4 regions of the Nocardia sp. FBN12 genome follow, and region 4 is predicted to be linked to each of the others. Evidence: riboswitches for the same ligand, from Rfam matches in the RefSeq annotation. Region 4 holds a riboswitch; each other region holds the start of a gene.
The links. A riboswitch is a leader RNA that binds a small molecule or an ion and turns the genes downstream of it on or off. The one in region 4 is predicted to bind S-adenosylmethionine.

Region 1 (2,194 bases), 1.5 Mb from region 4:
GAGAGAACGCACATCACCGATGTTAGCTACATGGCTGTGCAGGCTGAGCGCGTCCACGAACTTCTTGCCCGCATCGACACCACCCGCCAGCTCGAACGCCACGATCGCGCCAGCGCCCCTCGGGGCCAGCTCCTTGGCCCGCGCGTGCCAGGGCGAGGACTCGAGGCCCGCGTAGAACACGGCGTCGACGCCCGGCTGCTCGGCGACGAACTTCGCGACCGTCTCGGCATTGCTGACATGCCGTTCGACCCGCAAGCTCAGCGTCTCGATGCCTTGGGCGATGAGAAAGGCGTTGAACGGCGAGACCGCCGCGCCCAGATCGCGCAGCAACTGCACGCGCGCCTTCAACGCGAACGCGGGCGCGCCGAGATCGGCGAACACCGCACCGTGATAGCTGGGGTCGGGCTCGGTGAAGCCGGGGAAACGCGCGTTGCCATCGGCGTCGCGCACGGTCCAGTCGAAGGTGCCGCCGTCGACGATGACACCCGCCACGGCCGCACCGTGCCCGCCCAGGTACTTCGTCGCCGAATGCACGACGATGTCGGCGCCGTGCGCCAGCGGCTGGATCAGGTAGGGAGTGGCGACGGTGTTGTCGACGATCAGCGGAAGGCCGTGTGCGTGCGCGATGCCGGCGATACCGGGAATGTCGAACACCGCGCTGCTCGGGTTGGCGATGGTCTCGCCGTAGAACGCCTTGGTGTTCGGCTGGATCGCGGCTTCCCACTGCGCGAGATCATCGGGATCCTCGACGAACGAGACCGTGATCCCCAGCTTGGGCAGCGAGTAGTGGAAGAGGTTGTAGGTGCCGCCGTAGAGGTGCGGGCTGGACACGATGTGGTCGCCCGCGCCCGCCAGGTTCAGGATCGCGTAGGTCTCCGCGGCCTGGCCGGAGGCCACCAGCAGCGCCGCGACGCCACCTTCCAGCGCGGCCACGCGCTGCTCCACCGCGTCTTGGGTGGGGTTCATGATCCGGGTGTAGATGTTGCCCGGCTCGGCGAGACCGAACAGCGCGGCGGCGTGCTCGGTGTCGCGGAACGCGTACGAGGTGGTCTGGTAGATCGGCAGTGCGCGCGCGCCGGTGGCGGCGTCGGGTGCCTGGCCGGAGTGGATCTGCTTGGTCTCGAAGGACCAGTTCTCGGGCAGGGATGAGTCGGTCATGTCGTGCTCCAAATGGGTGTCAGCCGGGGGATCTCGTCAATTGGGTCGGATCGACTGGCAACAACACATGGGGGCCTCCTGCAATGCGCGCTTGCTCTCGACTTTCGAGAGCCCGGTCATCACCCGGAGCACCCCACCGCAGCTGGAGGGTTGCCGACCAGCGAGCCGGGGCTTGGCGCTGGTACTCATGACCTTGCCGTCATGTTAACCGGACATCTCCCGCAGGCGGAAACTTCCCCCGCATTTCGGCTGAAGATCACTCGTTCGACGGTGTTCGAACATTCGGGCACGAGCTGATGCCTCGCCGCCGCGGTGCCGATCGCAGGCTGACCGGGCGCGCGTCACCACGCGGGCCCGGTTGTTACCGTTCAGTAGCCGGTCAGGGCCCGATCGGGTACCGAAGGGCGGTCGGGGCGGGGTGGCTTCGCGCCGTCCCGCACAGTGGGGCCTCCCGTCGCGGTGAGGTGGGGGACAGCAGTACGCTCGTCTTGTTTGCACCACACGTCCCGCAGACAACGCGGGGCATATACGTTGTCTGTTGGAACTGCTGGGGTCCGCTCACAAGCGTGTTCGCCTAGCCGTGCAATAAGGGCACCCACCGAGGAGGACACGAAGATCCATGTCCAAGATCAAGGTTGAAGGCACCGTTGTAGAACTCGACGGCGACGAGATGACCCGGATCATCTGGCAGTTCATCAAGGACAAGCTGATCCATCCCTATCTCGACGTGAACCTCGAGTACTACGACCTCGGCATCGAGTACCGCGACAAGACTGACGACCAGGTCACCGTCGACGCGGCCAATGCCATCAAGAAGTACGGCGTGGGCGTCAAGTGCGCCACCATCACCCCCGACGAAGCGCGGGTGAAAGAGTTCGGCCTCAAGAAAATGTGGCGCTCGCCCAACGGCACCATCCGAAACATTCTGGGTGGCACCATCTTCCGCGCGCCGATCATCATCTCCAACGTGCCACGCCTGGTGCCCGGCTGGACCAAGCCGATCATCATCGGCCGTCACGCCTTCGGCGACCAGTAC
Region 2 (2,194 bases), 2.7 Mb from region 4:
GAGCACCCGCAGCAGCGTGGACTTGCCCGACCCGGACGGGCCGATCAGCGCGACGACCTCGCCGGTGCGCACCGCCAAGTCGATCCCACGCAACACCTCGGTGCCGTTGTAGGACTTGCGAATTCCTCGTGCCTGCACCGCGGCGGTCATCGGGTGGCTCCTCGGGGTGCGGCGGCGATCTCGGTGACCTTGGCGCGTACCCGCTGCCACGGCGTCGGCGGTAGCTCACGCTGGGCGCCCTTGGCGTAGTGCCGTTCGATGTAGAACTGGACGATCGTCAACGCGGTGGTGAGCACGATGTACCAGGCCGTGGCCACCATCAGCAGCGGCACCACCCGGCCGTTGCGGCCGAAGATCACCTGCACCTGGTAGAACAGCTCGGCGATCGCCATCACCGACACGATCGAGGTGCCCTTGAACAGGCTGATCACCTCGTTGGCCGCGTTGGGCGCGATCGTGCGCATCGCCTGCGGCAACACGATCGTGCGGAACTGCCGCCAGCGCGGAATCCCCAGCGCGGCAGCCGCTTCCAGCTGGCCCGCGTCGACGGCGAGCAGACCGGCCCGGATCAGTTCGGCCGAGTACGCCGCCTGATGCAGGGCCAGGCCGATCACCGCCGCGGTGAAGCCGCTGATGACGCCGTTCACCTCGAAATCGAAGAACCCGGGCCCGAACGGAATGCCCACGGACAGCCGGGGATACAGGTACGCGATGTTGAACCAGAACAGCAGCTGCACGATCAGCGGGATCGAACGGAACGCCCAGACGTAGGTCCAGGCGATCACCCGCAGCACCGGATTGTTCGACACCCGCCCGATCGCCAGCAGGGTGCCGATGGCGAAACCGAGGACGGTGCCCCACAGGGTCAGCTCGATGGTCACCCGGAGGGCGGCCAGCACGGACTTCGCGGTGAAGTACTGGGCGAATGTGCCCCAGTCCCAGCCCGGATTGGTGATCAGACCGTGCGCGAACTGGGCCACCAGCAGCAGCGCGATCGCGGCGACGACCCACCGCCACGGGTGCCACGAGCCGGCGATCCGCGGAAGATCGTCGGCGGATTCCGGTGCGGCGGGCGGCGCGTCGCCCGGCGGTGCGGTCTCGGCGCCGGAGACGGCGGACGCGGTCATAGGAGTCCTTCGGGAACAGTGGAACGAGGCACAGTGACCTCCACCCGGCCAGTTACGGGTTCGCGAGCTGGCGGCACTCAGGCCGGACAGGCAATCGCGGTCACTCGGCACTGGTCGATATGGCGGCGGCGGTATCCCACGGTCAGCACGGCAATCTCCTCCATCGAACCCGGCAGAAGCACCCACACCCTCGAACAGGGCGGGTTGCTGCGACGTCGTAGAGCCAGGTCTCTCGGTCGCTCTGGATGGTTGTGCTCCGGCGTTGCGTCCCGAGCTGAATCAGCATGTGGCACAGATGCCGTGGCGGCAACGGTAGAAATCAGCGTGAGCGCAGAGCTTGGAACCGGGTATGGATGTGGGCACAATTGCCCCGGTTCGGCGAGGTCACTGAGCTGCGGTGGGGTTAGCCGCAGAATTGCGACGCGCCGAACGGCCGGTTACTTCACCTGCCCGGATTCACCCGCTGCGCGCGGTAGCGTCGGCCTTCTCTGCGTCGATGAGGAGTACGTCGTGATCATGCCGCGCCGTTCCACCACACTGACCTCGCTGACGGCCTGCGCCGCCGCGCTGGTGCTGGCCGTGTCCCCGGCCGTCGCGGAACCGGCCGCCCCGGTGACGCCCGCCGTCACCCGGGACGCACCGAACTCCACGCCCGCCGCGGGTGCCGGTGATCTACTCGGCGCCTATCAAACTGTCGTCGAGACGCTGAAAGCGATGGGTATCCAGCCGTTCCTCTACCCCACGGTGGCCGCGAACTGCACCGGCGACGGTGCGGGCCTGGTCCCAGCGGTCGCGGGCGCGGTGCCGGGCCCGTGGCCGGCGAACACGCTCCCGATCCCCGGTCTTGACCTGTCCGCCGTGAAATCGGGCCAGACCCTGTTCACCTTCCTGCCCTACGGTCTGGCTCCCGACACCGCCGCGACGAAAACCTCGGGTATGCAGGTGGCCTGGCTCAATATCAGTACCGGGCGGGGCGGTATGGCGTCGATGGGGCCGATCGCGGACATCGTGCGCGCGATGGTTCCGCCCGGGGTTCCTGTCGAACTGCGTCCACTCGCCGAAACCGC
Region 3 (2,194 bases), 790 kb from region 4:
GGCAAGGAAGCGTTCGTGGGCAACGAGTTCGGTGGGGTCGATGGCGGCGAGTGCGTCGCACGCGGCGGCAATAGCGGCCGCGCCGAGAACATTCGGCGATCCGGCCTCGTGCCGCTGGGGCGCGCACGCCCACTCGACCTCTGTCACGCCGACATCGCGCACCGCACCACCACCGGCAAGGTAGGGCTCGCCCTGGTCCAGCCAGTCCCGCCGGCCGACGAGCACGCCCGAACCGAACGGCGCGTACAGCTTGTGCCCGGAGAACGCGAGGTAGTCGATCCCCGTCTCGCGCAGGGAGATCCGGCGATGCGGAGCCAGCTGAGCGGCGTCGACGAGGATGCGCGCACCACACAGGTGAGCGACGCGTGCGAGCCGTTCCAGCGGCAGCACCTCACCGGTGACGTTGGACGCTCCGGTCACCGCGAGCAGCGCGGCAGGCTTGCTGCACAGCTCGGCGACCACACGCTGAATCGTCTCCTCGACCGTGGCGGCGGCCCGCACGACGCGACGGCCGTGCTCGGTCCACGGCAGAAAGTTCGCGTGATGCTCGATATCGAGCACCACGGTCTCCCCCGGCACGCACCCGGCCAGCAGGTTCAGCGAATCGGTGGTGTTGCGCGTGAACACCACCACCTGGTCGTCATCGGCATCGAGGAACCGGGCGACCGATCCCCGCGAAGCCTCGTAGCACTCGGTGGAGATCCGCGAGGCGTACCCCGCGCCCCGATGCACGCTGGCGTAGAACGGCAGCAACTGCGAAATCCGGTCGGTGACCTGCTTCAACGCAGGCGCGCTTGCCGCGTAGTCGAAGTTGGCGTAGGAGCTGGTACCGCCTTGAACGAGCGGAACCTGCAGGTCAGCGCCGGTGACAGCGGCGATGGCACAGGTGGGGTCGATTACAGCAGTCATGACGAAATCCCGTCGGCTCAGGGACCCGCTCCACAAGAGTTGGCCCGCGCTTGCCGCGCCCAATCCGGACGTCAGCCAGGTCGTCACCCGGAGCACCCCACCGCGGAGGAGGGTTGCCGACCAGCAAGCCGGGGCTGAACGCTGGTACTCGTGACCTGCAACGAGAGTGACAGACGACCGCGGGCGATGTCAACCACCGCGCCGAAAGTGCCAGCACTGCGCACCAGCGCCTCGAACACTGCACACCAGCGCCCGCTGGGCACGCCCGAAGCGAAAAGAATCGCCCATGACCCGGCGTGGCGGAACTAGCATCCGACGAAGGGAATTGCTGCGCTGAGGGCTCGGCAGATCAATGTGGCGCTGCGGGTGGGGTCCGATGTCAAACCGGTACACAAGGGGTGAACTTTGCCCATGATGGACGCCGTACGATCGAGTGAAGCGAAAACAGTCCACGCATACGATCGGAAGAAGACCATGTCACACGCCTTGAGCTCCACTTCGGCGGACGTGAGCGCCGATCTGCCCGATGAATTCGTCCACCTGGCCAGATTGGCGTTGGCCGGGCGTGAACAGGATGTCGCGATGTTCGTGCGGCGTGCCGCGCGGCGACACCGCCATGCCAGCCCTCAGCTCGCCGATGCGCTCATCGCGCTGCTGCGACAGAACCCCACGCGCGCCAATCCCCTACGCGCGGAAGTGGATACGCCGATTCCGGTCGACGGCGACAGCCGGCTGCCGCTGCTGCGGGTGATCGCGCCCGGCTCCACCGCCGAAGTGCCGATCCTGGCCGCCGAAACCTACGCCGTGCTCACCCAGATCGTCGACGAACGCAAGCAGGCCGACCGGCTGGCCGCCGCCGATCTCACCCCGGCGAGCAGCCTGCTGTTCGTCGGTCCGCCCGGCGTCGGCAAGACGATGGCCGCGGCCTGGCTGGCTCACCAACTGTCGCTGCCGCTGGTGGTGCTCGACCTGGCGACCATCATGAGCAGCCTGCTCGGCAAGACCGGCACCAACCTGCGCCACGCCATCGATTACGCCAAACAGCGGCCGTGCGTGCTGCTGCTCGACGAGCTCGACGCCATCGCCAAACGCCGCGACGACGACCGCGACGTGGGCGAACTGAAACGCCTGGTGACGGTGCTACTGCAACAGATCGACGACTGGCCGACCGGCGGTGGCCTCGTCATCGGCGCGACCAACCACGCCGACCTGCTCGACCCGGCCGTGTGGCGACGCTTCGACGTGAGCGTGGAGTTCGCACTGCCCGAGGCCGAGCAACGCTGCG
Region 4 (2,194 bases):
AGTCCTGTGCGCCGAGGATGGCGCCGCCGAGGACGCGGCCCTGGCCGTCGATGTGTTTGGTGCCGGAGTAGACCACCACGTCGGCGCCGAGTTCGAAACCGCGCTGGAGCAGGGGGGTGGCGAAGACGTTGTCCAGCACCACCTTCGCGCCCGCGGCATGGGCAAGCTCGGTGACCTTGCGGACATCGACGAGAGTCTGCATCGGGTTGGCGGGGGTCTCGAAGAAGACGGCCTGGGTGGAGACCGACAGCGCCTGCTCCCACTGGTCGAGGTCGTCACCGTCGACGAAGACGGTTTCGATGCCCCATCGCGGGAGGATCTCGTTGCAGACCACGAAACAGGATCCGAACAGGCTGCGGGCGGCGACGAGACGGTCGCCCGCCTTCAGCAGGGCACCGAGCGCGGTGAACACCGCCGACATGCCGGACGCGGTCGCGAAGGCGGCTTCGGCGCCGTCGAGCAGGCGGATGCGCTCCTCGAACATCGCCACGGTCGGGTTGCCGAACCGGGAGTAGACGAAGTGCTCGACGTCGCCGGTGAACGCGGCCTCGGCGGCTTCGGCGCTCTCGTAGACGAAACCCGAGGTCAGGTACAGCGCCTCGGAGGTCTCGTCGAAGCCGGAACGGCGCAGGCCGCCACGCACGCCGAGCGTGCCGGGACCGACGCCCTCGGGCAGTGGCTTGTCGAACGAACCACCCGTGATCATGCTTTTCTCCTTAAGCCTGACGCCACGGCAGGCCGACAGCGCGCCAACCGGTGCTGCCGCGCTGACCGAACGCGTCGGGACCACCTTCGAAACCGTCGAGCACGTTGTAGGACGGTGCCACGCCCGCCGCCGTCGCCAGGTTCGCCGCGTGCGCGGAGCGCTGGCCGGAGCGACACAGGAACACGACCGGTGCGTCGTCCGGGCGACCGGCGAGTGCCTTCTCGAGCTGCACGCCGAACGCGGGGTTGCGGGTGCCGGTGCCGTCGACCCATTCGATGAAATGGGCCGGGCGTTCGATGGAGCTGGTGTCGGGAATGCCGATGTGTGCCCACTCGCCTTCGGTGCGCACGTCGACCAGCACGGCGCCGGGGTGCTCGGTGAGCAGCTCCCACGCCTTCTCAGGGGTGATGTCGCCGGCGTAAGTCATGTCGATCCTCCTGCGTGAATCCGCTCTTGCCGTGCCGGAAATCCCCGAACACACGGCCAGGTCGTCACCCGGAGCACCCCACCGCGGAGGAGGGTTGCCGACCAGCGAGCCGGGGCTTGATGCTGGCACTCATGACCTTGCGATCTGAGATTGCCTCGGCACCGGTCATCGTGTCAAACGATTCAGAAGGTGCACACCAGCCACGCGCTGTCCACGCGGGTCAGTTTCCAGTTGCTCGCCGCCGGGTTCCCGTTCACCACGAGCGCGGCGTCGATTTTGGCGCGGTCGCCGTTCACGGTGGCGTTCTCGAAACCCTTGCCGTCGATCGTGACAACCGATTTCGGGCCGCCGAGCTGTTCGCCGAGGCCGGAGGACTCTTCGCTGAAGCCGGGGCAGGCCACGCCCGCCGGCGGACGGAGCTCGCTGCGCGAGCGCGCGTCGATATAGTTGGTGACGGCGGCCGCGAGACGGTCGGCCTCTGTGACATTTTTCTCAGCGGGTGAGAGCAGTCCGCCCGCCACGATGCCGATGAGCACGATGATCGCGATCACCGCGGCCGCGACGAACGGGACGATGGAACGCTTGTCGGTCTGATCCACCACTACGGGCTGGTCGTCCGAGCCTGTTTGCTCCTCGTTCATGTTGTAATCCTGACAGACCCGCGCGAGCAGCTACACCGCGCGCCGGGTGGCCGCGACGCCGCAGCTAGAATCGCCTTGATCGGGGCCTGCTATGGCCTGGGGTATCAGCTGCCAGTAAGCGGATGTCCGACTTAGCCTAAGCTAAGTTGACGCCGTCAAATCAGTTCTCGACCAAAGGGTGCGCGTAAAGATGACCGAACAGAGTGCAGCGACTCGCCCACTTCGCATTGCGATCGTGGGTGCGGGACCGGCCGGTATCTACGCCGCCGACGCGTTGATGAAGTCCGATGCCGACGTGAGCATCGACCTCTACGAGCGCATGCCCGCGCCCTTCGGCCTGATCCGCTACGGCGTCGCCCCCGACCACCCGCGCATCAAGGGCATCATCACCGCCCTGCACAAGGTCCTCGACAAAGACCA

Region 1: another riboswitch for S-adenosylmethionine. It lies ahead of ACWZHB_RS33390 (bifunctional o-acetylhomoserine/o-acetylserine sulfhydrylase); the one in region 4 lies ahead of ACWZHB_RS26505 (rhodanese-like domain-containing protein).
Region 2: another riboswitch for S-adenosylmethionine. It lies ahead of ACWZHB_RS04590 (amino acid ABC transporter permease); the one in region 4 lies ahead of ACWZHB_RS26505 (rhodanese-like domain-containing protein).
Region 3: another riboswitch for S-adenosylmethionine. It lies ahead of ACWZHB_RS30155 (aminotransferase class V-fold PLP-dependent enzyme); the one in region 4 lies ahead of ACWZHB_RS26505 (rhodanese-like domain-containing protein).

The regions. Positions count from the first base shown of each region.
Region 1 is NZ_CM132926.1:7,111,578-7,113,771, forward strand. It holds gene ACWZHB_RS33390 (bifunctional o-acetylhomoserine/o-acetylserine sulfhydrylase) at 1-1,158, opposite strand, end outside; SAM riboswitch class IV at 1,241-1,351, opposite strand; gene ACWZHB_RS33395 (NADP-dependent isocitrate dehydrogenase) at 1,778-2,194, shown strand, end outside.
Region 2 is NZ_CM132926.1:904,229-906,422, forward strand. It holds gene ACWZHB_RS04585 (amino acid ABC transporter ATP-binding protein) at 1-150, opposite strand, end outside; gene ACWZHB_RS04590 (amino acid ABC transporter permease) at 147-1,127, opposite strand; SAM riboswitch class I at 1,285-1,379, opposite strand.
Region 3 is NZ_CM132926.1:6,406,698-6,408,891, reverse strand. It holds gene ACWZHB_RS30155 (aminotransferase class V-fold PLP-dependent enzyme) at 1-909, opposite strand, end outside; SAM riboswitch class IV at 951-1,065, opposite strand; gene ACWZHB_RS30150 (AAA family ATPase) at 1,384-2,194, shown strand, end outside.
Region 4 is NZ_CM132926.1:5,613,984-5,616,177, forward strand. It holds gene ACWZHB_RS26500 (O-succinylhomoserine sulfhydrylase) at 1-706, opposite strand, end outside; gene ACWZHB_RS26505 (rhodanese-like domain-containing protein) at 717-1,133, opposite strand; SAM riboswitch class IV at 1,151-1,270, opposite strand; gene ACWZHB_RS26510 (Rv0361 family membrane protein) at 1,316-1,774, opposite strand; gene ACWZHB_RS26515 (FAD-dependent oxidoreductase) at 1,965-2,194, shown strand, end outside.